DNA from 4 places in the Kocuria gwangalliensis genome. Region 2 is predicted to be linked to each of the others. Evidence: riboswitches for the same ligand, from Rfam matches in the RefSeq annotation. Region 2 holds a riboswitch; each other region holds the start of a gene.

Region 1 (7,632 bases), on a different contig from region 2:
GCCGGGGCCCACGCCGTCGGCATCGCCCACCGCGTGGGAGTCCCCCGCATCGGCCGAGTCTCCCGAATCCGCCCAGCCACTGTCGAACACGGCAACACCGGCGCCGTCCGCCGTGGTTGGCTCCGCTTCACCCGCCTCCTGAGCGGTCACCGCCGTCGACCCGTTCGCATCCCACGGAACGCGGTTCCGGTCGCCGCCGACGCCGCTCGAACCAGTTCCGGTCCGGGTCTCGTCGGTCCGGGGCCGGGACTGCGCCGGATTGTCGGTCTGCAACGGTTCCTGACTATCGGGCCGCGCGTCCGCCCCGGGGACTCGCAGCCGGGCGGCCTTTCGCTTGGCTGATTTCTTGGCCGCGCGCCTCTGCCGGGCTTCCGCCTTCCTGGCCTGCTTGGCTTCCACCTTGGCGGCCCGGGCAGCGCCGGAGACTTCCACGCCGTGGCGCCGCCGGTCTTCGGGATCAGAATCACCCTGGGGCGGCTCTTCCAGGGAACTGTTCCACGGGTTCTTCCGATAGCCCTCGCGTTCGAGCCACGGGCCCAGGATGTATCCGATCACACCGCCGGCAGTGATTTCGGCGCCGGTCCACAGGAACACGTGCCACGCATTGGGCCCGAGGTCCGTGAGCCTCCCCAGGCCCAGCGATCCGTGGGACAACCACGCGAGCAATGCCACGAGGCCCGCACCGATCGCGGCGATGAACGCAACGGTCAGCAGGGCCGACAGAATGAACGTGAACCACCGCATGGGCAACCTGATGGCCATCCAGTCGTCCAGGTGGTTCTCGCCCTCGCGCAGGAACCACCAGCCCGCGAGCACTCCGGCGAGGACCGGTAGCACCACCACGGCGGAGGCATAGACCCATGGATCACCCTCCGGCAGGGCTGCGAACGGCGGGAACTGCGGCAGCGCACCCAGTGAATTCTCGAACGGGGAGGCGAGTGCGCCCTCCCCGATCGAGAATCCGGCCCCGCTGACCCAAGCGGCAGCCCACACGACCATGTTGGGCAGGTAGCCGAACTGCAGTGCCGTGAGGGCGGTGTCACCGGCGGCGCCCGTGCCCAATTGCTGGTACACAGCAATGATCCGGTCCCAGTTCCACACCAGCGTTACCGCGGTGACCAGTGCACCCGCGGCGATCACGGCCACTGCGGACAGGAACCCCGCGCGTACCACTGCCCAGAGGTAGGAACCCGCCCACCTGGAGTACTGGCTGGTGCGCTGGATCCACGATGCGGCGTCGGCACCCAGGATCGCGGCGAGCGAGCGCGAAACGCTCCACCCGCCGACCAACGTCCCCAGGCCCGCGGGAATCAAGGGGAACACCGCCCCGGCCGGCACGCTGACCGACACGTGTTCGGTGCTACTCACGAGCGCCACGAGGGCACCGATCAGCGCGTAGCTGACCATGCCGGCGAAGAAGGGGATCAGGAACTGGCCGCGCCAGCACGCGCGGGCAATCCTCCTCCCCGCAATGACCGACAGTGCAAACGGTATGAGGGTGAGACCCAGGGGGACCAGGGTGAGAGTTCCACCCCCTGAGGACAGGTCGATGCCCTGGATCGCCGCCATGGTCAACGGCGTACAGTGCGCCACCAACCACACCTGACCCGCGAGCTGCAATCCACCCAGCACACCCAATGAATCGAAGCCACCGGCCAGCCACACCGCCGCCATCACCACCCCGGTGAGCAACAGGCTCACGGCCGCCACGGCCATGAGTTCAATCACTCCTTGCAACCAAAGGGGCATGGGGAATCCGCCCTCGCGGCCACCCTGGGGAGAGCCGGGCGAGGGCGGTGTAGTGGGTGAATCCCCGGGGTCACTGTTTCGGCGGCGCTGCGAGCGCTCGCGGACCCCGGGCAGGGTGTTGGAAAAGGTGGGGAAGTTCATCGCCCCCCATCTTTCCACGTCCCCGCCGGAGTTGGCCCAGACTTCACCGACAGGTCACCGGGGCGTGGGCATCCGGTGACCCGACCGGGCCACCGTATTAATCGTGAGAATCGCAGTGGTTGCCGAACAGTTCCTCCCACACATCAATGGCGTGACGCATTCCGTGGTTCGAGTCCTGGACCATCTGCGGGCGCAGGGCCACGAGGCCATGGTCATTGCCCCGTCCTACGACAAACTCAGCTCCCTGGGATCCGTGGACACCATGGACGGTGTCAGGGTCCAACGCATCGCGTCCATTCCGCTCACCGGATACCCGGACGTCCGCGTGGCCAGTTGCACGGTCGCCCGCATGCAACGAATCCTGACCCGTTTCCAGCCGGACGTCGTTCACGTGGCCTCGCCCTTCGTCCTGGGGTGGCAGGCCATTCAGGCGGCCAGGAACTTGGGATTGCCGTGCGCCACCATTTACCAGACGGACATCCCCGGATACGCGGCGCGGTACGGTGCGCCCGTTCTGGAGAACGTGTTGTGGAGCCACGTGCGGAACATGCACAATTCCTCGACCCTGACCCTGGCGCCGTCCACGGCCTCCATTTCCCAGTTGCATGAACACGGTGTGCAGCGTGTGCGGATGTGGCGGCGCGGGGTGGACACTCGCCGGTTCGATCCAACTCGCCGCGATCAGGACTGGCGCGAACGCGTGGGCGGCGGGCGCAAGCTCGTGGGCTACGTGGGTCGTCTGGCACCCGAGAAACAGGTTCAGGACCTCGTGGTGCTGGACTCGCTGCCCGACACCCGACTGGTGATCATCGGGTCGGGGCCGGAAAAGGAGAAGTTGCGCACGTTGTTTCCCAACGCGCACTTCGCGGGATTCCTGGACGGTGACGCATTGGCCACCGCCATGGCCTCCCTGGACGTGTTCGTCCACTCCGGTGAACACGAAACCTTCTGCCAGACGATCCAGGAAGCCATGGCCAGCGCGGTACCCGTGGTGACGGTCGGTCGGGGAGGACCCGTGGACCTTGTCGATTCATCCCGCAACGGTTGGCTGTACAAGCCCGGCGATACCGAAATGCTCCGCGCTCGTGTGGCGGACCTCGTGGGTGACAACGCTAAACGCGCCGCTTTCTCCCGCACTGCGTATGACACCGTGCAGACCCGCACGTGGACCGCCGTGTGTGATCAGCTCATGGAGCACTATGCACAGGCGCAAACCGTGGCCTCCCGCGCGCCCAGGTTCTCCACAACCACCTCCTGATCGGTGGTGCACAATCCATTCGTTGGTTAACTTTTGGTGACGTTATATGTCACCCCCTGGTTTCCCATGCCGTCGACCCGCTACGCTCGAATCCAGCTTCACGAGATGCGCTCTGGTGTTCGGTGTTGAAACCGCACACCTGTCGGGCTCCAACCCGGCGCACGCCAACCCTTGGTTCAGGGGTGGTTTGGATGACGAAGCGGCTGGGGCGCAACCGCGTGCGCAGCAAGAACCTCCCTGTACGAAGGCACACTACTGATGAAGAACATTCAACAATTACGCACAAAGACCGAGTCCCCTCGAGAACAATGGGTTGACGTCACCGTCGACATCGACCCCGACCACCACATGGTGCGTCTCATAGAATCAAACGGGGACATCCACGAATATCTGAGCAACAACGTTCGAGCCCTGGCCCACGCTGCCGCCCACAATCGAGGCCGCGCCCAGTGGTGCGAGAAGTACCGGCAACTACTGGTTCCCGGGGCGTCCAACGTTTCCGGTGGCATTGCGTTCTACAAGCTGGAACCGAAACCGGTGGCGCTCAGCGCCTGATCGGGGCCTCATCCGTGTTCTCACGCCGCGCCTAGTGCGCGGGCAGCTCCTGATCCTGGGTAATCAGCTCCGCGGCGCGCTCGCCGATCATGAAGACCGTGATGTTGGGATTCACGGTCACCAGTTCCGGCATCACTGACGCATCGGCCACGCGCAACCCGCTCACACCCTTGACACGCAGTTGGGGATCCAGCGGTGACTCCTGATCCTCGACCGGGCCCATCCGGCAGGAACCAGCAGGGTGGTACACGGTGTTGTGGGTGCGCTTGATGTACTCGGCGATCTCCTCGTCCGTCTGTACGTCCTGACCCGGAAAGAGTTCCTCGCCGGCCCATTCGGAGAGCCCGGACTGCGCGACGATCTCCCGCGCCTTACGAATGCCCGCGGTCATGATGCGCAGGTCGTAACCCTCGGGATCGGTGAAGTACCGGGGATCCACCCGGGGCTTGTCCCGGTAATCACGCGTGCGCAGACGCACGGTGCCGCGCGAACGGGCGTGTGTGACATTGGGGGTCAGGCAGAAGGCGTTGTCCGCGGTGGGGTAACCGTGGCGGAACGTGTGCATGTCGAAGTTCACGCTGCCGTAATGCATCATCAGGTCCGGGCGGTCCAGGCCGTCATCCACCTGGGCGAACAGGCCGATCTCCCACCACTGGGTGGAGTCCTCCACCATGGGCTGTTTGGCCTCCCACTGGATCACGGCCTCGGGGTGATCCTGAAGGTGTGAACCCACACCCGGGGAGTCCACGAGCACGTCCACGCCCACCTCGGTGAGATGCTCGGCCGGGCCGATGCCCGAGAGCATGAGCAGCTTGGGCGTGTCGATGGCGCCGGCGGAGACGATCACCTCGCGGTTGGCCGAGAGCACGTGAGCGCGACCAAAGGCGTCATCCGTGATCTCCACGCCGGTGGCACGCCGGTTCTCGTCGAAGACAATGCGCTTGGCCTGGGTGCCGGTCAGGACGGTGAGGTTCGTACGCTCCCGGATCGGGTGCAGGTAGCTCACCGACGACGACGCTCGGGTACCGTCCTCGCGCGCGTTGATCTGGAAGAAGTTCGCGCCCTGGGTCACCGTCTTGCCGGTGTTGAAGTCCGCGCGCGGAATCCCGGCCTGTTCGGCGGCGTCGAGCACCGCCACGCCGCACGGGTCCACGGCGGGGACCTGGCGTAACCGCACCGGTCCGTCATGGCCGTGGTGGGAACCGGGATCCTCGTTGTTCTCGAGTTTCTTGTACAGCCGGAATGCCATCTCCGCGTTCCAGCCCTCCACTGCGAAGGTGGATTCCCACTCGTCGATGTCCTCGGACGGGGCCCAGAACGCAATGCATGAGTTGTGGGACGAGCACCCACCCAGCACCTTGGCGCGGGCCATGCGCATGTAGGAGTTACCGTTCTCCTGCGCTTCGATCGGGTAGTCCCAGTCGTAACCGGATTCCAGCAGCTCCATCCAGCGGTTGAGCGTTAGAACTTCGGGCACGTTCTCATCATGGGCGCCCGCTTCGAGCAGGGCCACGCTCACGTCCGGGTTCTCGCTCAGGCGCGCCGCGATCACGGCGCCCGCCGAGCCTGCTCCGACAACAATGTAATCGTAGGTAGCCACGTTTTCTGTGGTGGTCACGGTTTCTCCCATGGGTCGTTGTTCCGTGGTCGGTGAGATCCAGCGAAACGACTCAGCGTTCGGCAAACCAACCGGTCACCGCGGGGCGGGTGTTCTGGTAGATGTGCTTGGTCTCCTGGTACTCGGCCAGACCGTGGAAGCCCAGTTCGCGCCCCACACCGGAGTGCTTCATGCCGCCCCATTCCGCCTGCGGCAGATACGGGCCGAAGTCGTTGATCCACACGGTGCCGTGGCGCAGTTTGCCGGCCACGCGCTGTGCACGGCCCGCGTCCTGTGTCCACACCGCACCGGCCAGTCCGTAGTTGGTGTCGTTGGCGATCACGATTGCTTCTTCCTCGGTACGGAAGGTCTCCACGGTCACGGTGGGTCCAAAGGCCTCGTCATGCACGCAGTCCATTTCCCGAGTGCACTGGTCGATCACGGTGGGCAGGTAGAACACGCCGTCGCTCAAATCCAGCAAACCGTCCGCCGACGGTCCTTCCGCGAAGCCACCGCCGCAACGCACTCGTGCGCCCTGCTCACGGGCCCGCTCCACGTAGGCGTGGACCTTGTCGCGGTGGGCTTCGGAAATCAACGCGCCGGTCTCGGCCTTCTCATCGAACGGCCCGCCCAACCGGATTTGTTCGGCTCGGCGCACCAGGTCGGTCACGAACTTCTCGGCCATGGATTCCTCGATCACCAAGCGCGCCCCGGCCGAGCAGACCTGGCCGGAGTGGATGAAGGCGCCGTTGAGCGCGTTGTCCAGGGCGGCGTCGTAATCCGCGTCGGCAAAGATCACGTTGGGGTTCTTACCGCCCAGCTCCAGGGCCACCTTCTTGACCGTCGACGCCGCCTCGGCAGCGATCACACGACCGGTCACCAGGCCGCCGGTGAAGGAGACGAGGTCCACGCGCGGATCGCTGGACAGCGGTGCACCCGCCTGCGCGCCGGCACCCAGCACCAGGTTGCCCACACCCGCGGGCAGCCCGACGTCCTCGAGCACCCGCATCATGAGGATCGAGGTGTGCGGGGTGAGTTCGGCCGGCTTGAGCACAAACGTGTTGCCCGCGGCCAATGCCGGTGCGATCTTCCACGCGGCCTGCAGCAACGGGTAGTTCCACGGGGTGATCATCCCGCACACACCCACGGGTTCGTGGACCACGCGGCTGAGCACGTCCGGGTCCCCGGCGTCGATGATGCGCCCGGCGTCCACGGCGGCGATCTTGCCGAAGTACTTGAAGCAATTGGCGATGTCGGACATGTCCTGGCGGGACTCGTCGATCCGCTTGCCCGTGTCCTTGGACTCGGCCAGGGCGAACTCTTCGCTGCGCTCGCGCAGGCTTGCCGCGACGCGCAGCAGGAAGCTGCCGCGTTCCGGGGCGGGAACGCTTGCCCAGCGTTCGTCGTCGGCGGCGGCACGAGCTGCGGCAATGGCGCGCTCGGTGTCCTGGCCGGTGGCCTCGGCGACCACCGCAACCTCGGTACCGTCCGCGGGGCACGTGATGGTTCGGGTTCCGCCGTCGAGCGCGGGGACCCACTGGCCGTCAATGTACAAGGTGTTGCTCATCGTGTTTCCTCCTTGGATTCCGAGAAGTCTTCACCCCAGGTAATGGTCTCGGACGTGGTCAGACCAATCTGGGTGCTTCCGGGGTGTTCATGATTGATTCGAATAAATTTCAGGTGTCGCTCGTAGCCGTCCAGGGCGTCATTGATCAACTGGTCCTGCGTGTATCCGAGTACGTCATAGCCCATGGAACCGGTCGCGGCGAACACCTCCAACCGGTAATACTGGTCCGAGTCCGGGTTGGTGCGGAAACCACCGAAGCCCGGTGTGGGAAACGCCACGGGGTACACCTGGTACGTGAAGTCACGCTCGGGCGCCAAGGTCACGTGCAGGCACACCTGATCCACCGAAGCATTGTCCGGGATGGGCGTGCATTCCACCGTGGCGTCCACCCCGGATTCCCGCAGTCCCACGGCCAGCGTGTTCAGGGCGGGCGCGGCGACGTCGTGAATGTAGCGTTGTGCGGTGCGCGCGCCCGGGTAGTTGCCCAGCCGGGTCAACCGCGAGCGCCAATGCATCTCGCGCCCGGTCCTGCTGGCCACGACCGAGCGGCTGGCGGTCGCATTGGACTCCGCGCTGCTGGCCTCCACCCGTAGGGCCCGCCACAGGCCGATCATGATCATGTACATGACCACGGAGAAGGGCAGACCCATGATCAGGGTGGCGTTCTGCAGCGTGGTCACCCCGCCCACGAGCAGCATGGCCAGGGTGAGCACACCGGTGCCGATCGCCCAGAACGCGCGCAACCACTTGGGCCCGTCCTGATTG
Region 2 (7,632 bases):
GGGGGCGTCACGAAGGACGTGTAGGACACCCGCACCACGGGGTTGTCGTAGCGGGCGGAGACGAGCGAGGCGGTGAAGAGCTCCTCGTCGAAGTCCGGTTCCGTACCGGTCAGGCCCTGCGAGCCGGCGGTGCCGTCCAGCAAGGACTCGAGGGCCGCGCGCGGGATGAGCCGCACCCGCGGGGTCGTCTCGGCACGCAGGGACACCACCAGATGCGTGGCCGTGGGCTCACACACCTCGATCCGGGCCTGTTCGCTGCCGGGAACCACGTCGACGAGATCGACATCGGTGATACTCGAACCGGCCTGGGACAGCGGCATGAGACTGACGCGGGAGTTCGGCGCCTGGTAGTCGTGTGTGAGCAGGACATAGTCGGTGCCGGCCACGGTGATGGGTTCGGCCGAGTACAACACACGGTCACTTTCCGGAATCAGGGTGAGCCACTCTTGGTGCGGCTCGGCCACGGGGCGGATGCGGTACTCGCCGTACTCGGAGCACGCGGAGACCACCATGAGCCACTTCTTGTCCGCGGACAGTTCCACGCCCAGCCACAGGCCGGGATTGTCCTCCTGGTACAACAATTCGTCCTGCTCGGAGGCGGTACCGATCACGTGTCGGTACACGCGCCAGGGCCGCCAGGAATCGTCGACCACCGTGTAGATCAGCTGTGCGGCGTCGGGCGTGAGGAACGCGCCGTAGGAGGTCTGCTCGATCCGGTCGGGCAGCAACTGCCCGGTGACCAGATCCTTGACGTACACCGTGAACCGCTCGTCTCCGGCGGTGTCCTCGGACCAGGCCAGGTGGGTTCCGTCCTCGGAGACACTGAATGCGCCCAAGGCATAGAACTCATGGCCCTCGGAAGCGGCATTCGCGTCCAGCAGCGTTTGTTCCCCGGGCAACGTCACACCGGGCTCCACCGTGGGAGGTGTCCAGGCAAGTTCAGGGTCCCCGACGTCGGATGCGGGGAACCTGCAGAAGACCTGATGCGCCCCACCCTCGACCGTGCGGGCGAAGTACCACCACGCTCCGTTGCGGGAGGGCACGGACATGTCGGTTTCCCGGGTGCGGTTCTTGATCTCACCGTAAATGTCCTCGCGCAACGGTTGCAGGTGCGCCGTCACGGCCTCCGCGTACTCGTTCTCGCGGTCCAGGTGCGCCCGCACGTCGTCTGAGTCCTTGTCTCGCAGCCACTCGAAATGATCCTCGAACACATGATCATGAAAACTGCGGTTAATGGTGCGTCGAACGGCTACGGGGTACGCGGGCATCTCGGAACTCATGACCCCAGTCTAGGGAGCACGGCACAATGGTGTTCGTGTTGACCGAAACCCCACAGCCACGACCCGCCCGTGACGGACCCGCCCGCTCCGAGGTGTGGTTCCACATTGTGTTGGTCCTGGGTGTGTCCTTGGGGTCCTCGGCGGTGTATGCCGTGTTGAACCTGGCCGAGACGCTGTCGCGGGGCCCACTCACGGATGCCGAGGCGACCTTGAATCAGGTCCTGAGCCCGGTTCCGGCCATTGATCTGCTTCGGCAACTTGCGAGCATCGGTTTCGCTCTGGTCCCCGTGTTGCTCGCCCTCTACCTTCTGGCCGGTTCGTTACCGGGTATCGCAGTGGTGCTGCGGCGGATCGGCGTGGACGGTCGCCGCCCGTGGCGGGACGCGGTCTGGGGCGTCGGGTTGTTCCTGGCCATGGGCGTGGGAACCCTGGTCCTCTACCAGACAGGCAGGGCGCTGGGGGTCACGGCCGCCATCACCACCTCGGCTCTGAACGAGCACTGGTGGACGGTGCCCGTGCTGATCCTGTCCGCGCTGCGTCACAGTGTGGTCGAGGAAATCATCGTGGTCGCGTTCCTGTGCGATCGGTTGCGGCGCATCGGCTGGTCCTGGGTCACGATCGCGGTACTCACGTCCCTCTTCCGCGCCAGCTATCACCTCTACCAAGGCTTTGGCCCCGCGCTGGGCAACCTGATCATGGGTCTGGTGTTCGTGTGGGTGTACCGCCGCTACGGTCGCCTCGCGCCCTTGCTGATTGCCCATGCGCTGCTCGACATCACCGGTTTCCTGCTCCCGCAACTGCTCGCGCGTTGACAAAGGACGACGCCGCTGCCGCGCCCCTGTCGCGTAGCAGGGTGCGGCAGCGGCGTCGGCGGGAAAATTCAGATGGTGACCAGGCCGTCCGGGGTGGCGAAAGAAACCTCCATGACACCGGGTGTGCCGTTGGGTGAGCACCAGGTGACGTCCAAGGCGGCCAGGACGTTCTCGACGGGGCCGCCCAGCCATTCGGTGACGCGCTCGGGAGAACCGGCGATCTCCATGCCGGCCAACCGGACGTCCGTGATCTGCGCCTGGGAAGGGTGCATGTCGGGCTCGGAATCAAAGCGGATCATGAACGGCAACTGTGGGTCGGCGATCAGACCCTTGACCCCGATCTGGTGCCACTCCAACTGGCGGCCGTCCGGGAAGAGCCGGGCACCGGGAACGGAGGGGCGGCCGAGCTTGTCCTCGAAGGGGGCCAGGTCCGCGACCTCGACCACCCAACCGAGCCAACCGCCGCCGGCTGCGGAGCGGGCGCGCACGGCCTGACCGAACGGGGCCTTCTCCGCGGCGGGGTGCTCCAGCACCTCGACGACCTCCACGTACTGGTGGTCGGTGAGCGGCAGGATCATGTTCCGAGTCCCGAAGCGCGGGTGGATTCCGCCCTTGACCGGCTCGATCCCTAGCTGATCGGCAATCCGTTCCGTGGTGGCTTCGAGACCATCGGATTGAGCTGCGAATGAGACATGATCCAGTTTCATGCTGTCATGGTGGCACCGCGCGGGATGGTCGCCAAATCGGGGCGTGAAACATGTCCGTGTGATGCGGGTAACTCAGCTTGACGTTCGAGGTACCGGCTCCGGACAATGAAGAGCAGGTCACGAGAGTCAGCGACAAGCCCCAGCTAGCTGACCGGCAACCCTCCCTCCGCGGTGGGGTGCCCTGGGTGAGGACCGGGCCGCATCGGAACAATCCGATGCCGGCAAGCGCGGGTCACAGGTGCCCGATCGCTGCACGGGCACCGTGCTGCGGATCGTTCACCGGGCCCCTGATCCCGAGAAAGGGAGTGCGGTATGAGTCCCGCAGCCACCCCGTCCCAGCCCCAGGGCTGGGCTTTCGAAACCCGTCAAATCCACGCGGGGCAGGAACCCGATCCCACCACGGGATCGCGGGCACTACCCATCCACCAGACCACCTCGTACGTGTTCCCAGATGCGGAAACCGCGGCCATGCGCTTTGCCCTGGCCGAACTGGGCCCCATTTACACGCGCCTGACCAACCCCACGACCGAAGTGGTGGAGAACCGCGTGGCTTCTCTGGAGGGCGGCGTGGGCGCGCTCATGCTCAGCTCGGGTCAAGCGGCGTCCACCTTTGCGATCCTCAACCTGGGCGGCGCCGGAACCCACGTGGTGGCCAGCCCGTCCATGTACGGCGGCACCTACAACCTGCTGCGTCACACCCTGCCCAAGATGGGCGTGGAGACCACGTTCGTGTCCGACCCTGACGATCCCGAGGCGTGGCGCGCCGCGGTCAAACCCAACACGGTCGCGTTCTTCGGGGAAACCATTCCCAATCCTCGCAATGACGTGCTGGACATCGAGGCGGTCGCCGCGGTGGCCCATGAGTCGGGTGTGCCGCTGATCGTGGACAACACGATTGCCACGCCGTACTTGATTCGGCCCATTGAATGGGGCGCGGACATCGTGGTTCATTCCGCCACCAAATTCATGGGCGGGCACGGCACCTCCATCGGCGGCATGATCGTGGACGCCGGCAACTTCGACTTCGGGCGGGACCCGCAGCGTTTCCCGGCCTTCAACGAACCGGACGAGTCCTACAACGGCCTGGTGTACGCCCAGGCGCTCGGCAAGGACGGTATTTTCGGGGTGAACCTGTCCTTCGTCCTCAAGGCGCGCGTGCAGTTGCTGCGCGACCTGGGCTCCTCGATCTCCCCGTTCAACGCGTTCCTCATCGAGCAGGGCATTGAGACGTTGTCCCTGCGCATGGACCGCCACGTGGCCAACGCCCAGAAGGTGGCCGAGTGGCTCGAAGCGCGCGACGACGTTCGCGCGGTCTCCTACGCCGGACTCGCGTCCTCGCCGTGGCACGAGCGCGCTGAGAAGTACGCGCCCAAGGGTGCCGGTTCCGTGCTCGGTTTCGTGCTCGACGGCGGTCGCGAGGCTGGAACTGCCTTCGTGGACGCCCTGACACTGCATTCCAACGTGGCCAACATCGGCGATGCTCGCTCCCTGGTGATCCACCCGGCGTCCACCACCCACTCACAGCTGACCGACGACGAACAGCGGGCCACCGGCATCGAACCCGGGTTCGTCCGGTTGTCCGTGGGTCTGGAGAACATCAACGACATCCTCGCGGACCTGGAGTCCGGATTCGAGGCCGTGGCCGCGCTGGGCGGCGCGGGGGCGTCGTCGTCGGCCGAATCCGGAGAGGGAGGAACACAGGCGTGACCATCGTGGGAGGCGGAACCACCGACTCACTCGTCCGCGAGGACGGCGTGGTGGGTTACATCAACGTGGGTCCCTTGACCTTGGAGTCCGGCTACCGCCTCCCTCGTGCGCGTCTGGCCTACGAAACATGGGGGCGGCTCAACGAGGACGCGTCCAACGCAGTGCTCATCGAGCACGCCCTGACCGGGGATTCCCACGTGGCACGGGGACAATCTCGCGATCACGCACCCGAGGTGGAACGTGTGGCCGCCGAGGCGGGCGGCTGGTGGGACGGCCTGGTGGGGCCCGGGGCGGCCATTGACACGGATAAGTACTTCGTGGTGTGCGCCAACATTCTGGGCGGCTGCTACGGCAGCACCGGCCCGGGGACCCAGGCCCCACCCGAGGTGGACCCGGCGCAAAAGGCCTGGGGTTCGCGGTTCCCGCGCATCACCGTGCGGGACACCGTGAATGCGGAAGCCGTCCTCTCCGATGCCATGGGAATCGAGCGCTGGGCACTGGTCATCGGCGGTTCCATGGGCGGGGCGCGTGCTCTCGAGTGGGCCGTGATGTACCCCGAGCGGGTGGCCGCGTGCGGTGTGATTGCCGCGTGTGCCTCCGCCAGCGCGGAACTTTTGGCGTGGGGCCAGGCGCAAGCGCTGGCGATCCGGCAGGACCCCAATTTCTGCGGCGGCGATTACTACGACGGCGACTTCCCGGAAGCCGGCCTGGGACTCGCGCGACGCATTGCCCACATCACCTACCGCTCGGCTGCGGAGTTGCACTACCGCTTTGGCCGGGAAACTCAGCCGAACGAAGACGTGGCCGCAACTCACACGGCGCAGCGCGGCCGTTACCGGGTGGAGAGCTACCTGGATCACCAGGCGTCCAAGCTGGCGGGCCGCTTTGATGCAAATGCATACTTGAGCGTGAATGAGACCTTGATGTCCCACGACATCACGCGCGGGCGCGGCAGCCTGACGGAGGTCCTGTCCGGCACCTCCTGCGACTGGCTCGTGGCCGGTGTGGATTCGGACCGGTTGTTCTTTCCCGCCGAATCCGCCGAGATCGTCCAGGCTCTACCGGGTGAGCAGGAGCTGCACATGATCAGCTCGCCCAGCGGTCACGACGGCTTCCTGATCGAAGCTCCGCAGCTGGGTTTGCTGCTCAAGAAAACGGTGCTGAGGGACTAGACCTCAGGAGTCGGATCCGGAGCGTTCGCATGCTCACCCGCGCCCGGGATCACGGCTCGACCGAATTGCGGGCGCTTGGCGGTAATGAAGTCACCGGAACTGCGCTTGGTGATGCGGCGGGCAACCCACGGGGCAAAATATTGACGCGCCCACACGAGATCGTCCCTGCGGACTTCCCGCTTGGTTCGCACGGGCTGTGCCTGCCGGGCATCGGGGACCAGCGCGTGCTCGATGCCCAGGCAGTCCAGCACCTCCACGGCGATGCGTTGATGGCCCGGCGGTGAGAAGTGCAGCCGGTCCGGTGCCCACATGAGCGGATCGGCCAGTTCATGCAGGCCCCACAAGTTGGTTATGACAGCGCCGTGGCGGGCGGCGATCACGCGCACATTCTCGTTCCAAATGGCCACCCGGCCCCGGATGCTGCGTAACACCGGGGTGTTGCCCACATCGGGGCCGTCGAACATGACCACCGTGGCGCCCGTCTCCGTAATCCGGGCAATGACGCCGTCCAGTTTCTGGGCAATGGCATCGGGGTCGGCGCCGGGGCGCAACATGTCGTTGCCGCCGGCGCTGATGGTGACAAGATCCGGGTGCAGGGCGAGGGCCGGTTCGAGTTGTTCATCAATGATGGGCTGATAGAGGCGGCCTCGGATGGCGAGATTGGCGTAGGCGAAGTCATCGGTGAGTCGGTCCAGTTCCTCGGCCACGCGGTCCGCCCACCCGCGATGACCGCCGGGCGCGTTCTCGTCGGGGTCGCCCACGCCCTCCGTGAAGGAGTCACCGATGGACACCATGCGGTGCCAAGGGTGTGCCGGGGGAGCGGGTCGCTCCTGACCGTCGTGATCGTTGTGCTCAGGGGGAATGTCGGGCAATGCCATACGCGCTGTTCTACCACTGACCGCAGGCGAACGCACGGGTGGGGTGTGCGGTCATGTCAGGATGGACCCATGAGTGATACCCCGTTCGTGATCTGGAACAACGAGCCCGCCGACCGCACCGACACGCCGCTGGTGGTGATGTTCCACGGTTACGGATCCCATGAAGAGGATCTGCTGGCCATGATTCCCGCCCTGTTACCCACGGCGACCTACGCGTCGTTGCGGGCTCCGCAGCAGGCAGGCATGGGATATCAATGGTTTCCGCTGTCCGGGGACCTGAGCTTCTCATCGGACGCCGTGATTGCCGCCGTCGAACCGGTGTCCGCATGGATCCAGGATCAAGCCCAGCATCATTCCAAGGTGTTCTTATTGGGTTTCTCCCAGGGCATGGCGGTGGCCACCAGCGTGGCGCGCCACATCCCCGAGACGGTGGACGCCGTGGTGGGCCTGTCCGGTTTCGCGGTTCCGATCGCCGACGACGACGCGCACGCGGACTTCTTCAACGACGCCTACCTCAGGGAACACCCCCTGCCGATGTTCTGGGGCCGTGATCCCGAGGACCCGGTGATTCCGCAGGCCATGGTGGACGCCACGGCGGACTGGGCGGTGGATCACGCGGAGGTCACCAAGGTGCAGTACCGGGGAATCGGTCACGGTGTCTCGCCCCAGGAGCTGGGGCACATCAAGGAATACCTTCAGCACGTGGTCAGCTGACATTTCACACGCGCGCGGGCGGCTCCGAATACTACGAAGCATGACGGTCGAGGTTCCCCGCCCCGCACCCGGGGCCTAGATTGGCGCCATGAGTGTTCAGACCAGGTGGGAACCCCAGCCCTCACGAACTCCCCGCGCCAAGAAAGCCCCGGTGGCCTCGGCACGCGGGGCCGCGGCGCTGACAGTGGGATTGGTGGTCAGTCTCCTGGCGGGCACGGCCCAGGCCTTGCAGTCCCGGGTCAACGGGGAACTCGGTCACGCCGTGGGTGATCCCTACGGGGTCGCGCTCGTGAGTTTCTCCTCGGCATTCGTGATCATCCTGGCGGTGACGATCGTGACACCCGCCGGTCGGCGGGGTGCCT
Region 3 (7,632 bases), on a different contig from region 2:
GCCTCGGGGTTGATGGACTCGCCCACCGATCCGAGCAGACGAATGGACGAGAGGTTGTAGACCTGCGGCAGACCCTTGGGAAAGGCACCCATGAGCGAGCGGATCAGCGTGGGCGCGGTGTAGTAATTGGTCACCCCGTAGCGTTCGATGACCTCGAAGTGACGACCGTAATCCGGAGTGTTGGGCGTGCCCTCGTAAATCACCTCGGACACGCCGTTGACCAGCGGGCCGTAGATCTCGTAGGTGTGCGCGGTGACCCACGCGAGGTCCGCGGTGCACCAGTGAACGGTTGAATCGACTTTGGCGGGATCGTTGACGGCGGAGAGTTCGTCCGGGCGCAGCACACCGTGGGCATCGGGCACGTCCGGGAGCAGATCGAACATCAGGGCGTGCGTGTACGCGGTCTGCACCAGGTACCCGCCCGTCGTGTGGACCAGGCCCTTGGGCTTCCCCGTGGTGCCGGAGGTGTAAATGATGAACAGGGGCGTCTCGGCGTCGAAGGCCTCGGGCACATGCACGTCCGGAACATCCGCGGTCAGCTCGTGCCACCACACGTCGCGCCCGCGCGTCCACGGCACGGTGTCCTCTTCCTTGGAGCGCAGCCCGCGGGTGCCGCGCGGCAGATCCATGCGACCGGGCCGGGAGGTGCGGCGCACCACGATCACGTGCTCGATATCGTTCGTGCCGCTGCAGGCCTGGTCCGCGTTGGTCTTCACGGGGACCACGACGCCGCGCCGGTTCTGCCCGTCCGTGGTCACCAACACCTTGGCGCCGGTGTCCTCCACACGGAACCTGAGGGCCTCGGCGGAGAAGCCTCCGAACACGAGCGAGTGAATTGCGCCGATCCGAGCGCACGCGAGCGTGATGATGACGGTCTCGGGAATCACCGGGAGGTAGATGACCACGCGGTCACCCTTTTCCACACCGAGTTTCAGCAGGGCGTTGGCGGCCTTGGAGACCTCGCGCTGCAGGTCCGCGTAGGTGTAGACCAGGCGGTCACCGGGTTCACCCTCGAAGTACAGGGCCACGTGATGGCCGCGGCCTGCCTCAACATGGCGATCCACGCAGTTGTAGGAGACGTTGAGTTTGCCGCCCTCGAACCAGGCAATCTCGGGGACGGAGAGGATGTCGTTGCCGTCCTCGTCCGCGCCGATCTTCTGCGGCTTGGCGAAGCGGTGGGTCGTGTGCCACGGTTCGGCCCAGTCCAGCCGGGTCGCCTGCTCGGCCCAGAACTCCTCGCGGGCATCATCCGAGATCAGCGCGGGATTGGGCGTGGGGGAATGAGGGTCTGAGTAGGAAGTAATCTCGATCAACTCCATCGTCTCCTGGCATTAGCACCTTGTATCGCACGGGTACCGGTTGCTGCGACGTCAACGAGCCAGGTCTCTCGGCCGCTCCGGATGGGAACCGTTCCATTCAACGTCCCGGGAGGCCGCCGCCGCAAATCGAGTCGGGACTACAGAACCCGCGGGGCCTCGATCAGCGGGCAGGTGTTCATGACCACCTTCACCCCGGCGGCCTTGGCCCGCGCCGCGGCGGTCTGATCGGACACGCCCAGCTGCAACCACACCGCACCGGCGCCGATCTCGATGGCCTGATCCACCACGTCTCCCACGCGCCGGGAGTTCACGAAACAGTCGACCACGTCCACGTGGCCCGGAATCTCCTTGAGTGAGCGATAACCGGTCTCGCCGTGCACGGATTCCCCGGCAAGGTTCACGGGGATGATTTCCTGCCCGAACTCCTCACGGATCCGCCGGGACACCGCATAGGCCGGCCGGGTGCGGTTACTGGACAACCCCACAACGGCCCACCGCCCCGGGGTGGTGAGTAGCTCGCGAATCAGGTCCGGATCGTTGACGTGGCGATCACTCATACAACCATCGTCTCACCGCGCATCCGCTCGATCCTTATGTTTCACGGGTCGGTGCGGAAACGGTACAGTGGAGCCCAGAACGATCATGAGTTCCGACGCACAGCCCTGGCTTGTCGGACGGCAACCCTCTCCCGTAGCGGGGTGCCCCAGGTGAGGATCGGGCCGCATGACACACCGCATGCGGCAAGTACGGCGCCACACAAACGCGCTGGACCCGCAGAGTAGGCCGCCGTAGGTGGCGCACGGGGCGCGGGTCGCGTTCAACCCGAAGGGGCACCCATGACCAAGAAGCGGATCTCCGTCAACGCCTTTGACATGACCTGCGTGGACCACCAGAGCTTCGGCCTGTGGCGTCACCCGCGGTCCAAGGCCACCGAGTACAACACCATTGAGTACTGGACCAACCTGGCCAAGACGCTGGAGAAGGGCAAGTTCGACGCGCTCTTCCTGGCCGATGTGGTGGGCATCTACGACATCTACAAGAACTCCGCCGCGCCCTCCGTGACGGACGGCGCGCAGGTTCCCGTGAACGACCCGTTCATGCAGATCTCCGCGATGGCGGCCGTGACCGAGCACCTGGGCTTCGGCGTGACGAGTGCGGTGACCTACGAGCAGCCCTACACACTGGCCCGCAAGTACGCGACCCTGGACCACCTGACCAAGGGTCGCGTGGGCTTCAACGTGGTGACCTCCTACCTGCCCTCCGCGGCGGAGAATCAGGGTCTGCCGCGCCAGATCGAGCACGATACCCGCTACGAGATCGCCGAAGAGTTCCTCGACGTCTGCTACAAACTCTGGGAAGGTTCCTGGGAGGACGGCGCCGTGGTCGAGGACCGCGAGGCCGGTATCTATGCCGATCCCCAAAAGGTGCACCCGATCCAGCACCAGGGCAAGTACTTCACCGTCCCGGGTGCCGCGCTCACCGAGCCGTCCGCGCAGCGCACCCCGCTGATCTTCCAGGCCGGTGCGTCATCGCGCGGTCAGGCGTTCGCGGGTCGTCACGCGGAGGCCGTGTTCGTGGGCGGTCTGCGTCCGGACCTCACTCGGTTCGTCACGGACAAGATCCGGGAGCAGGCCGAGGCCCAGGGCCGCCACCGCGACGACATCAAGATCTACGCGATGCTCTCGGTGGTCGTGGCCGAGACCGAGGAGGAGGCCCAGGAGAAGTACCGGGAGTACCTCTCCTACGTGGACCTGGAGGCATCTCAGGCGATCATCGGCGGCTGGTCCGGCGTGGACCTCAGCCAGTTCGACGAGGACGAGGCCCTCAACTACGTCAAGACCGACTCCATCCAGTCCTTCCTGACCCCGTTCACGTTGCAGTCCAAGGACAAGAAGTGGACCCGCGAGGAGATCGCCAAGCACTGCGCCCTGGGTGGCATGGGTGACGTGATCGTCGGTTCGCCGGAATCCGTGGCCGATCAGCTCGAGGAATGGGTTGACGAGGGTGGCCTGGACGGCATCAACCTGGCCTACCACGTGAGCCCCGGCTCCTTCGAGGACTTCGTGGAGTACGTGGTTCCCGAGTTGCAGAAGCGCGGTCGCTACCGCACCGAGTACGAGGGCTCCACCCTGCGCGAGTCCCTCTACGGCGCCGGCCAGCCCCGGGTCATGGACAGCCACCCCGCGGCCCAGTACCGCGGCGCGTTCGCGGACAAGCCCTCCGTGGCGGACACCGCCGCTCGCGAGCTGGTGGGCTAACAACCCGTTTGACCGCGCCGCCCGGTCGCCTTTCCCGCAAAGGCGACCGGGCGGCGTCGTGTCTTCCGGGCTGCGCAAAGCCCACCCGAGCCATCGCCGCCTACAGTGGGGGCTAAGTCCGCGGGACGCGGGCCGGACCCGTCGCTACGAAGGAGTGGCCATGAAGGTTTTTGCGCACAAAGAACCGGGAGCACCCGCCGAGGAACTGGAGGTGGAGCGTCCCGAGCTGGACGGCTCCGCGGTGATCGTTCGGGTGACCCATTCGGGAGTCTGCCACTCGGACGTCCATTGCCAGGACGGGTACTTCGACCTGGGGGACGCCGGCCGGTACGAACTCACCGCGGCGGGCGCGCGGTACCCGGTGGTGTTGGGGCACGAGATCGTGGGGGAAGTGGTGGCCGCGGGACCGGACGCCACGCTCACGCCCGGGGACACCAAGTTCATCGTGTTCCCGTGGATCGGCTGCGGTGACTGCCATGCATGCTCTGAGGACCGCGAGAATTACTGCAGCCGCCGCAAGCGCAACCTGTCCGTGCAGTTACGGGGCGGGTACGCGGAAGAGGTCTACCTTCCGGATGAGCGCTACCTGGTGCCCCTCGGTGACATTGATCCTTCCTTCGGGGCCACGCTCGCGTGTTCGGGACTGACGTCCTACTCCGCCGCGAAGAAGATCATGCCGGTCCCCGCGGACGAGCCCGTGGCGGTCATCGGTGCCGGCGGCGTGGGTCTCATGACCATCGCGGTGCTCAGGGCCCTGGGGCATCAGAACATCGTGGCCGTGGACATGAGTGAGGCCGCACTGGCCAATGCCACCAAGATCGGGGCCTCGGCCACCGTGACTGTGGGCGGGCAAAACCTGGTGACGGAGATCGTCACGGCGGGTGGTGGCAAGATCGCCGCGGCCATCGACCTGGTCAACAACGGGGACACGTCCAACGCTGCCCTGTTCGCCATGGCCAACGGGGGGACCCTGGTCAGCGTGGGCCTGTTCGGTGGGCAGTACAAATTCCCCACGGCCCTGGCCGCGTTCAACCTCCTCAACATCCGCGGTAACTTTGTGGGCAGCCTTCCCGAGCTCAAAGAACTCGTCCAGCTCGCCCAGGACGCGAACCTCCCCGTTCCGCCCATCAAGGAGGCCCCGCTGAACGCCCAGGAGGTCAACGCCGCTCTGGACGGGTTGCGTCAGCGCACCCTGAACGGTCGCGCGGTCCTGGTGGCACCCTGATCCGACCGTGCGTTGCGGTCCTGCCCCGCGCACTGACGACGCCGCTGCCGTGACCTTTTCGAGCGCAAGGTCGCGGCAGCGGCGTCGTCGGCGTTAAAGCAAAGCCGAGGTGAGGCGACAGACATTCTCCACGTACTTGTGTCGCAGGGGGCGGTTGTTCCAGGCGTCGAGGTCCAGCAGGGTCGAGGACGCTTTGAATTGGCCCACGACCTCCTCCATGCGGTCGTGGAAGTCCTGGCCCACAATCATCACGGACACCTCAAGGTCCAGGGCAAAGGATCGCTCGTCCATGTTGGAGGAGCCGATCACGCTGATCAGGTCGTCCACGAGCACGAACTTGGCGTGCAGCACCGTGGGCGAGCTGTAACGGTAGATCTTCACGCCGGCTTCCGCGAGTTCGGAGTAGTAGGAATTCTGGGCGTTCCGTGCCAGGAACTGGTCCGAGGACTCACCCACGAAAATCTCCACGTCCACCCCGGACTGCGCCTCGGTGGTGAGCGCGTGCAGCAGGGACTCGTCCGGCACGAAGTACGGACTGGAGATCACCACGCGCCGGTTGGCGTTGTAAATGAGGTGGTTGAACAGCCGCAGGTTGTTCTCGGTCGTGAACCCGGGACCGGAGGGGACCACCTGGGCGTACACGGGGGCCTCCACGTTCGGTAGGACCTCGGTGGCCTCGTCCAGGAGCAGATCGTCGGTCTCCGAGTACCAGTCGGAGACGAACACCGCGTTGAGCTCGGCAACCACGGGCCCGGAGCAGCGGATCATCAGATCCTTCCATTCCAGGCCGCGGCGGATGTTCTTCTTCTTGTTGTAGGAGCGGTGAATGATGTTCTGCGAACCGGTGTAGGCAATGGACCCGTCCACCACCAGGATCTTGCGGTGATTACGCAGGTCCGGGCGCTGCCACTCACCGCGCCACGGGCGGATCGGTAGCATGCGCCGCCAGGGGATGCCGGAGGCATTGAAACGGCGTACGAGTTCCGCGTACCCGGGGTAACCCAGCGAACCCACGTGGTCGATCAGGATGCGCACCCGGACACCACGGTCATGCGCCCGCACCAGGGAATCCAGCAGCACCCGGGACACCCGATCCGTGGCCACGATGTAGAACTCGAAGTGCACGTAATCGGTGGCCCGATCCACATCACGGGCCATGCGCTCCATGGACTCGTGGTTGTCCGTGACAATGTCGAAGCCATTACCGCCCACCATGGGCAACGCGCCCAGCTGATAGTTCAGCTTGGCGGTTGTGGTGACCCATTCGGGTAGGTCGTCGAATTCCTTGCCCAGGGAGAAATCCTCGGGGGTGTTCTCCCGGATGATGTCGTTCATCTTGGCCTGCTTCTCCATCCGCTTTCGCGGCAGGCGAGAAGAACCAATGACCAGGAACAACAACAACCCCGCGTAGGGCAGGAGAAAAATGGCCAGCAACCACGCCAGAGCGACCGACGGTCTGCGCTGATGGGGAATCCAGCCAAGCGCACCGATTCGGAGCAACAGGTCGATGACGACCAGGATCACCAGGATCCACTCAGGGACGGTGTCCGGGGAGAACAGGTCGTACGGGGCCCAGGGGAACATAGCCGACTAACTCAGTTGCTGGAACGCATCTCCGGGCGGGGATGCACATATGTGGCTTCAAACCCGTCACTCGGACATTCGCTGAAGCCGTTCTTGAGCAGCAGCTTCCGTGCGGGCTCATTGCCCCACGGAACCGACGCGTTCACGGCCTTGACCTGGGGATTCTGGAAGGCCAACTCCACCAGATAGGGGAGCACCTCGTCCGCGTACCCCTCATTCTGGCGGCCCGGTATCACGGAGCCCACGACCTCGAGTTCGTGGTCAATGGGCGGGCCCACGAAACCCGCCATGCCGATGACCTGGCCCGAGGCGGCATCCACCACGGCGAACATCGAGTACATGGTCTCGGTGAAGAAATAGCTGCCGGCGTCCAATGCCGTATGAGCCCAGTCCTGATCCTCGGGAGTCGGGAACCCCTGAGCGAACTGCGCCAAATCCGCTCGATCCGCAATCGCCTCGAGCTCGTCCTGGGTGAATGGACGCAACACGAGACGCTCGGTACGAATCGATCGTCCCGGGCTGAGCTCTTCGGAAACGTCAGTCATGGTGCCTATCCTTGTGATCAACCGAAATACCTGGGCAGGGTGGAGCTGTGGGCTTCTCGCAAGGCCCCCAGGTCCACGGAGAACTCGCCCTGAACATCCAGGGCCCCGGACTCCGCGTCCACCACGCCGATACGTGCGAACGGGTAGTTGCGCACGGTGCACATGTCCTTGAAGCGCACCTCTTCCGAGCGGGGGACCGCCACCACGGTCCGGCCCTGGGACTCGGAGAACAGCAGCGTGAAGGTGTCCACGCCATCACGGTCGGCCACTTCTCCCAGGCCGATCCGCGCACCCACGCCAAAGCGCAGGGCCATTTCCGACAGGGTCGCGGCCAAGCCACCCTCGGAAACATCGTGTGCCGCGTCGATCATGCCGTCCCGTGACATGTTGACGAGCATATCCCCCAGGGTGCGCTCCCGCTTCAGATCCACCTTGGGGGGCCGACCACCCAGGTGACCGCGTACGCGGGCCCATTCGGAGCCGTCCAATTCGTCCGCGGTCTCACCGAGCAGGTAAATGGCCTGACCGTCCTCGCGCCACCCGGAGGGCGTGCGGCGAGCGACGTCGTCGAGCACGCCCATCAGGGCGACCACCGGGGTCGGGTTGATGGCGACGCCGCCGGTCTGGTTGTACAGCGAAACGTTGCCGCCCGTGACGGGCACGCCCAGTTCCTGGCAACCGTCGGACAGACCGCGCACGGC
Region 4 (7,632 bases), on a different contig from region 2:
TGTACTCGTAGCCGCCGGTGCGGAATTGGTTGACGCCGTCCTGCACGAACGTGGAGGTCTGGTAGATCGGCGGGACCACGGCACCGGTGGTCGGATCCGGTTCCTGGCCGGCGTGAATGGCGCGCGTGGCCAGGCCGGGCAGCGAGAAATCAGTGATGGTCATGGAAAGAGTCCTTCTGCTGGTGGGCGGTGGCGCGGGCGGTGTGGGGGAGGTGTTCCCACGCCGCCGGCGACTCGGTGGCGTCCGCGATCACGGACAGTGCTTGGAACAGGTCCGCGGTGAGGTCCGCGACATCCTCGAGGCCCACGGTGAAGCGCAGGGTCTGCCCGGTGATGCCGCTGGCACGGAACTGCTCGGGGGTCAGACGGCAATGCGTCATGCTCGCGGGGTGGGCCACCAGGGTGCGCACGTCGCCGATGTTGGCGGCGAGCTTGATGAGTCGCAGGGAATCGACCACGTGCTCGACCTGCTCTGGGACGCCGTTGAGATCGATCGAGAACACCCCGCCGGCGCCCCGGTAGCCACCCTGCTCGTACAACTCTTCCTGCCGCGCACCGCCGAAATGTGGGTGGTGCACGCGAGCCACGGCGGGGTGCCGGTTCAAGGTTGCCGCCAACGACGCCGCCGTGGCCGACTGGCGCTCCACGCGCACTCCCAGCGTGGAGATTCCCTGCAGGATCTCGTGGGCCGTGATGGCGCTCATACACGGGCCCAGGTCGTTGAGGTACTTGCAGCGGGCCACGCCCAACAGCGCACGCTTGGCGCCGTAGACCTCCACGGGGGAGCGATCACCCCAGCGCGGATGCGATGTGGTCAGCCACGGCCAACGCTGCGGGTCCTCGGTGGGGTCAAAGTTGCCGGTGTCCACCAGCAGACCGCCCAGGGGGCCGCCGTGACCGGAGAGGTACTTGGTGGCCGAGTGGACCACCAGGTCCGCTCCGTGCTCGCCGGGGGTGAACAGATGCGGGGTGGCCACGGTGTTGTCCACGATCACCACGGCACCGTTGCGGTGAGCGATGTCCGCGATCGTCTCCAGTTCCGGGAGATCCGCGAGCGGGTTGGCAATCGACTCCAGGAAAAACACGCGGGTCTGTGAGGTCACCGCGGCCTCCCATTCCTCGGGCCGGCGCGGATCAGCGAACGTCACGGTCAACCCGGTTTCGGCGAGTGTGTCCGTGAGCAGGTCCACGGTGCCGCCGTACAGGTGGGAGGACGCCACCACGTGCCCGTTGACCGGTCCGGTCAGCGCGAGTAACGCCAGGGTCACCGCGGCCTGCCCGGACGAGGTGGCCACGGCGCACTCGGCGCGTTCCAGTTTGGTCACTGCGGATTCCAGTGCGGTGACGTTCGGGTTGCCGGTGCGGGCGTAGGTGTACCCGGAGGCACGCTGCGCGAAGACCGCCCGAGCGTCGGCCAGGCTGGCGAACGCATACGCGGCGCTGTGGTGGATGGGCGCCACAATGGGGGTGCCCAGGGGGGCGTTGACGTGCTCGGTCACAGGAGGCTCCCTTCCGCCGCACGAGCGGTGGTGTCTGCGGAGGCGGCGGCCACGGAAGGTGCCGAGGCGGCGTCGTCGTGGGTCAATTCCGCGCGGACGGTGACGGCGGCGGCCACGAGGCGATCGAGGGCGGCCTCGGTCTCGGGCCAGCCGCGGGTCTTCAGGCCGCAGTCGGGGTTGACCCACACGCGGTCCGCACCAATGACCTTGGCGGCGTGGCGCACACGCTGAGCGACCTCGTCAAAGGTGGGTACGCGCGGGGAGTGGATGTCCCACACACCGGGGCCCACGTCACGCGGGAAGTTGCCCGCGGCCAGCCCGTCCACAATCCCCGAACCGGAGCGCGAGGCCTCCAGCGTGGTGACGTCCGCATCAAGGCCGTCGATGGCGTCCAGCACGGTCTCGAACTCGGAGTAGCACAGGTGGGTGTGGATCTGGGTTGCGGTCTCCGCACCGCCCGTGGCCAGGCGGAACGATCCCACGGACCAGTCCAGGTAATCCGGGCGGTCGGCCAGCGTGAGCGGCAGCAGTTCGCGCAGGGCGGGTTCGTCCACCTGGATGACGGCGGTTCCGGCGGCCTCGAGGTCCGTGATTTCGTCGCGCAGGGCCAGGGCCACCTGGTCGGCGACCTCGCGGGCGGGGGCGTCGTCGCGCACGAACGACCAGGCCAGGATGGTGACCGGACCGGTCAGCATGCCCTTGACCGGGCGATCCGTCAGTGACGCCGCGTATCGGGTCCAGTCCACCGTGATGGGGGCCGGGCGGGAGACATCACCGAACAGGATGGACGGGCGCGTGCAGCGCGAACCGTAGGACTGCACCCACCCGTGCTGGGTGGTGACAAACCCGTCGAGACCCTCGGCAAAGTACTGCACCATGTCATTGCGCTCGGGTTCACCGTGCACCAGCACGTCCAGGCCGAGCTCTTCCTGCGTGCGTACGGTCTGTGCGATCTCGGCCCGGATCTTCTGCGTGTACTCGGCCTGGTCGATGCGGCCGGCGCGGAAATCGGCGCGCGTGGTGCGGATGCCGGGGGTCTGGGGGAACGAACCAATGGTCGTGGTGGGCAGCGGCGGCAGGTTCAGCCGCTGGGCCTGGGCGGCGCGGCGCTCATCGGCAGACGCGCGCTCGCGATCCCGCTGCTGCACGGCCGCTGTGCGGGCACGAACCTCCTTGCGGTTCGTGGCCGGGTGCGCGGCTCGGCGGGAGCGGATCAGCGCGTCCTTGCCGAGTTCCGCGGCCACCGTGGACCAGCCGTCGCTCAGCCCGCGGGACAGCGTGACAACCTCGGCGACCTTTTGATCCGCGAACGCAACCCATTCCTTGATGTCCGGGTCCAGGGCGGTTTCGCGCTCCACATCGTGGGGGACGTGCAGCAACGGGGTCGCGGTTCCCACACTCACGGGGCCGCGCGCGGTGGCCTTGAGCCGGTCCAAGGTTTCCGAGGCCCTCCCCAGATCCGTGCGCCACACCGTACGGCCGCCGACGACGCCGCCCACGAGTGGGCGCTCGCCCCACGCCTCGAGCGCGGCCTCACCGGGTTCGTTGCCGCGGTCGAGGTCAATGGCGAGGGCCTCGATGTCGGTGGCGGCGAGTCCGAGCTGGGCGGCCTCTCCGGCGTCCCCGTACCCCACGGCGACCAGGATGTCGGGGCGGTTCGAGGGGAAGCTCAGGCGGGTGTAGGCCTTGGTCAGGGCGTCGATGATGGTGTCGCGGGGGACGTCCCAGCCTTCTGCCGCCAGGGCGTGCTCGTCCAGTTCGACCCACGGGACACCCGCGTCCTTGAGCGCGGTGAGCAGCTGGATGTAGAGGTCCACCACGTCGTTGAGTCGGTCGAAGGGCTGGGTGCCCGGGGCGTCCGTGGTTTCCGGGCGGGCCAGCAGCAACAGGGTCACGGGGCCGACCAGCACCGGGCGGGTGATGGCACCGGTGGTGTCACGGGTGGTCACGAAGCGTTCGATCAAGCTTTCTGGGTGCGCGGACAGCGGGGTATCGGGGCCGATCTCGGGAACGTAGTAGTGGTAGTTGGTGTCGAACCACTTGGTCATCTCCAGCGGCTCCAGGCGATCGGTTCCACGGGACAGCGCGGTGATCAGCTCGATGCCCTGCGCGGTGTCCGGAGCGGCGGGGCGGAAACCGTCCGCGCGGAAGCGGGCCGGGACCGCGCCCAGGGCCAGTGCGGTGTCCAGCGTCTGGTCCACGGCGAACGTGTCAGCGGGGATGGCGGCGGCGTCGGTGAGACCGAGGTCGCTGAGGTGGCGAACGGTGCGCTCGTGTAACTGAGCGAGCGTGTCCAGAACGGACTGCGCGGGGTTCTCTGCGGGCCTGGACCAGTAGGCCTCCAAGGCCTTCTTGAGTTCTCGGTTGGGGCCGATCCGGGGGTAACCCAGGATGGTAGCGGCGGGGAACGAGGGCTTGGAAATAGCAGTCATTTGGGGTGCTCCTGAGGATAAAAGGGTGTGAAATGGGAAGCCACGGTCGCTGTGACCGTTGCGAAAAGGTTCTGTCGGAAGGGTGGTGCGGGTGCCCGTGTGGCGGCAGTGGGGCCACCGGTGCGCGGCGGTCAGGCCGCCGACGAACTCCCACGGAACTCGCGGGCGGCATCGCGCACCCGGAGATGATCAAGGATGGCCAGTGGGGCGTCCGGCCGGTTGAACGTGAACAAGTGCAGACCCGGGCAACCGAAGTCCAGCAGCTCATCGATCAAGGTGAGCGTTGCCGCAATGCCCCTGCGGCGCAGTTCGGACGGATTGTCCGTACCCAGGAAGTTGGTGATCCGCTCGGGGATCGGTACGCCGGTCAGCTCGGTCATTCGGCCTAGGCGCTTGATGTCGGTCAGCGGAACCAGGCCGGCGATGATCGGAATGTGGATGCCCTCCGAGCGCGCACGCTCCAGGAACCGCACGTAGTCCTGGGCGTCGTAGAGCACCTGGGTGATTGCGTAATCCGCTCCCGCCTCCTGCTTGTCCCACAGCGCGGCGAGGTCCGCTTCAAAATCGCGGCCCTTGGCGGCCACGGGGTAACAGGCAACTGACACCGAGACCGGCCTTTTTCCGGGGCGCTCGCACGCGCCGAACCTCCGTTCCTCGACCTCGCGGATCAGCTCGACAAGTTGCGATGCTCGGTGTAAACCACCCGGGTGGGTCACCCACTCGCCGCCGCCCACGGGCGGATCGCCGCGCAGGGCGAGAAGGTCGCGAACGCCGTCGTCAAGTAAATCTTCGACGGCGCGCTCCAAGCCCGCGCGATCGGTGCCACCGCAGGTCAGGTGGGCCACGGCGGGGGTCTTGGTCTGCTTGAGCAGGTGCCGCAGTGTCTCGCGGGAGACCCCGTTGGTGCCGGAGTGCCCGTGGGTGACCGAGAAGAAATCCGGGCCGGCCGCGGCCATGGTGTCGATGTTGCGCCACACGGCCTCCGGATCGCGGGTGGGGTGTGGCGGGAACACCTCGAACGAGATCAAGGATTCGCGGCGCGGCCTGCGCACCAACCACGACGTTCCCGTGGGTGGCCCCGTGGTGACGGTCTGCTCCGAGACCTGGGGTGTGGACAGGGCGGGCATAAAAATACCTCCGGCGGTTCGGGACGCCGGAGGTTTCTCCGTGCGCCGTACTTGCTCGCCGTGCGGTTGCGCGGCGGCCGGATCGTCATCTGGGGCACCCCGCTACGTGCTGGAGGGTTGCCGCCCGGTTAGCCAGAGCTTCACACCGGGACTCTTGATCCTTGTTGCTGAAGACACTAGCACATTATTGTGGCGGTGCACGTCACACGCTGGAACGAGTGGACTCCATTGTTTTGTCCCGTTGTCACAGGCCGTCAGCGGGGAAAAAGTCCCTGCGAGTGTCGTGGGAATGGTGTAGAGAAGAACCATGGACCAGTTGCCCGAAGACCTCCTTGCCGACCTTGATGTCACGGGAGTGCGATCGCTGAGCGGTGGGGATACGGCCGCCGCGTATCGCCTGGAAACCCCCGACGGGCCGTTGTTCGCCAAAACCATGCTCGACGCTCCGGCCGGTGTGCTCGAATTGGAGGCGGCCAGCCTCGAAGCGCTCCGCGCGGCGGCACCGGCCGAACTGTCCGTGCCCCGCGTGATCCGTGTGAGCGATCAGGGTCTGGTCCTGGAATGGATCAATGAATCCTACGGTGCGGGCGGGCCGCCAACCGAGGCCGAATGCGGCAGCGGCCTGGCCCGGATCCACCGCGCGGACGCGCCGCATTTCGGTGCGATCGACCCTGAGCTGCCGCAGCGCATCGGCTCGTTCCCGGTGGACCTCTCACCCACCGACGACTGGGCCGATTTCCTGCTGCATCGCAGGATCGAACCTCTGCTGCGCACGGCGATCGACACGGGGAAACTGGACCCTGCGGCGTCGGACCTGTTGGCTGAACTGGCCCCGCGTGCGGCCGAACTAGCCGGTCCCACCGAGCCGCCCAGTCTGCTGCACGGTGACCTGTGGGCCGGCAACAGGGTGATCGATGCGAGCGGCCACAACTGGCTGGTCGACCCGTCCTCGTTCTACGGGCATCGGGAATACGACCTGGCCATGATGCTGCTGTTCGGCGGGTTCGGTGAGGCCTGCTTCAACGCCTACAACGACGTTTACCCCCTGGCCGACGGTTGGCGCGAGCGTGTCCTGTGGTACCAAGTACCGCCGTTGTTGGTGCATGCGATCCGTTTCGGTGGCGGCTACGGGAACGCCGTGCTGAATGCTCTGCAACGGGTGCGCTGAGGTGGAACCACCAGTCGGACACGCCTTGTCACGTTGGACAGGGCCTATGTTTTTCAAGCATCATGGTTATCAACTTTTCTAATTCCTAAAAGTTCGAGGTTTTTAATGGCGGAGTCGCGGTTCAGGCCCGATTTTGTCAGCCCACAAAGCCGCGAGCTGCGCCGGGTGGTGCGCGTCAACGACGACATTGGCTACCAGGCCCGCAGGATCATGGGTCTCAAGGAGACCGACTACCACGCGATGGCCATCTTGATGCGAAACCCCATGGGCCCCACCGAGCTGGCACGCGCGCTGCACGTCACCAGTGCGGCGGCCACGGCAGTGGTGGATCGGTTGGTTCGGGCGGGCCACGCCGTGCGCGAGCCCCATCCCGATGACCGGCGCCGCATGACCATTCGGGCGGTGGATGCGTCCCGCGCCATGACCATGGAGCACGTGTACCCCATGATGAACATGGTCGAGGAAGAACTGGAGAAGCTCGACGAGCGCGGTCGCGCTGTGGTTCTGACATTTCTCCAGGGAACCGCGACCCGCCTGGAGACCTACCGGGACGAACTCCGGGATCGGCCCACTCAGGCAGCGCGACCGGCGGAGCCCCTGACAACCGGGGAGGATCACGGATGAACTCTCCACGGTTGACCGACACCCACCAGCCCTTTCCCGTGCCGCTGCGCGGCGGGGCGGTTGCCACGTCCGATCCCGCCTGGGACGACTTCTGCGTGGCCGTGGCCGAAGAACTGGACGCCTACTTCGACGGTCTCAAGGACACGGTTCGATGCAGCCCCGGGTTTCCGGTGCTGCGCTCGCGGATTCGTGAGCAGGTCACGGGCGGAAAATTGCTGCGGCCGCGTCTGACCCGCCTGGCCTGGCGGGCCTTCGGCGGACGCGCGGAGCCCGTCATGGACGGCGCGACCCGCAACGCCCCCGATCCCGATTGCGTGCGCCTGGCGGCGTCCTTCGAGCTACTGCATGCCGCCCTTCTGGTGCACGACGACGTGGTCGACCGCGATCCCGTGCGTCGCGGGCGGCCCACGGTGGGGGAGCTCTACCGCAGGGACGCGCACAGTGCGGGGGCACCGTCGGACGAAGCCCAACACCTGGGTGAGGCGGTCGCGATCATCGGCGGTGACCTGCTGCTGGCCGGGGCCCTTCAACTGGCCACCACGTGCACCACTGATCCGGTTCGATTACAAGCCGTGTCCGCGGTGGTGTTCGATGCTGTGACGGCATCGGCCGCCGGTGAGTTGGACGACGTGTTGTTGTCCATGCATCGCTACGGACAGCAACACCCCGCCGTGCAGGACATCCTCAACATGGAACGGCTCAAGACCGCCACCTACTCGTTCGAGGCCCCGCTCAGGGCCGGCGCGTTGCTGGCTGGTGCAAACCAGGAAGACGCCGCTCGC

The links. Region 2 has a riboswitch for S-adenosylmethionine ahead of ABEA06_RS07005 (bifunctional o-acetylhomoserine/o-acetylserine sulfhydrylase). Riboswitches for the same ligand answer to the same signal wherever they lie in the genome.
Region 1: another riboswitch for S-adenosylmethionine. It lies ahead of ABEA06_RS14155 (hypothetical protein); the one in region 2 lies ahead of ABEA06_RS07005 (bifunctional o-acetylhomoserine/o-acetylserine sulfhydrylase).
Region 3: another riboswitch for S-adenosylmethionine. It lies ahead of ABEA06_RS12715 (LLM class flavin-dependent oxidoreductase); the one in region 2 lies ahead of ABEA06_RS07005 (bifunctional o-acetylhomoserine/o-acetylserine sulfhydrylase).
Region 4: another riboswitch for S-adenosylmethionine. It lies ahead of ABEA06_RS09535 (methylenetetrahydrofolate reductase); the one in region 2 lies ahead of ABEA06_RS07005 (bifunctional o-acetylhomoserine/o-acetylserine sulfhydrylase).

What each region holds. Positions count from the first base shown of each region.
Region 1 covers NZ_BAABLN010000071.1:11,115-18,746, forward strand. The annotation lists gene ABEA06_RS14145 (cell division protein PerM) at 1-1,749, opposite strand, end outside; gene ABEA06_RS14150 (glycosyltransferase family 4 protein) at 1,994-3,148, shown strand; SAM riboswitch class IV at 3,245-3,386, shown strand; gene ABEA06_RS14155 (hypothetical protein) at 3,407-3,703, shown strand; gene ABEA06_RS14160 (GMC family oxidoreductase) at 3,735-5,321, opposite strand; gene ABEA06_RS14165 (aldehyde dehydrogenase family protein) at 5,374-6,867, opposite strand; gene betT (choline BCCT transporter BetT) at 6,864-7,632, opposite strand, start outside.
Region 2 covers NZ_BAABLN010000014.1:158,277-165,908, forward strand. The annotation lists gene ABEA06_RS06990 (S9 family peptidase) at 1-1,280, opposite strand, end outside; gene ABEA06_RS06995 (CPBP family intramembrane glutamic endopeptidase) at 1,307-2,092, shown strand; gene ABEA06_RS07000 (VOC family protein) at 2,161-2,799, opposite strand; SAM riboswitch class IV at 2,915-3,033, shown strand; gene ABEA06_RS07005 (bifunctional o-acetylhomoserine/o-acetylserine sulfhydrylase) at 3,112-4,506, shown strand; gene metX (homoserine O-acetyltransferase MetX) at 4,503-5,678, shown strand; gene ABEA06_RS07015 (SGNH/GDSL hydrolase family protein) at 5,675-6,556, opposite strand; gene ABEA06_RS07020 (alpha/beta hydrolase) at 6,626-7,270, shown strand; gene ABEA06_RS07025 (DMT family transporter) at 7,359-7,632, shown strand, end outside.
Region 3 covers NZ_BAABLN010000035.1:21,664-29,295, reverse strand. The annotation lists gene ABEA06_RS12725 (AMP-binding protein) at 1-1,319, opposite strand, end outside; SAM riboswitch class I at 1,313-1,407, opposite strand; gene ABEA06_RS12720 (CoA-binding protein) at 1,457-1,876, opposite strand; SAM riboswitch class IV at 1,958-2,072, shown strand; gene ABEA06_RS12715 (LLM class flavin-dependent oxidoreductase) at 2,156-3,577, shown strand; gene ABEA06_RS12710 (alcohol dehydrogenase) at 3,738-4,802, shown strand; gene cls (cardiolipin synthase) at 4,896-6,386, opposite strand; gene ABEA06_RS12700 (GNAT family N-acetyltransferase) at 6,398-6,931, opposite strand; gene purL (phosphoribosylformylglycinamidine synthase subunit PurL) at 6,949-7,632, opposite strand, start outside.
Region 4 covers NZ_BAABLN010000029.1:156,138-163,769, reverse strand. The annotation lists gene ABEA06_RS09550 (cystathionine gamma-synthase) at 1-163, opposite strand, end outside; gene ABEA06_RS09545 (aminotransferase class I/II-fold pyridoxal phosphate-dependent enzyme) at 150-1,499, opposite strand; gene metE (5-methyltetrahydropteroyltriglutamate--homocysteine S-methyltransferase) at 1,496-3,931, opposite strand; gene ABEA06_RS09535 (methylenetetrahydrofolate reductase) at 4,063-5,058, opposite strand; SAM riboswitch class IV at 5,101-5,218, opposite strand; gene ABEA06_RS09530 (fructosamine kinase family protein) at 5,366-6,226, shown strand; gene ABEA06_RS09525 (MarR family winged helix-turn-helix transcriptional regulator) at 6,332-6,850, shown strand; gene ABEA06_RS09520 (polyprenyl synthetase family protein) at 6,847-7,632, shown strand, end outside.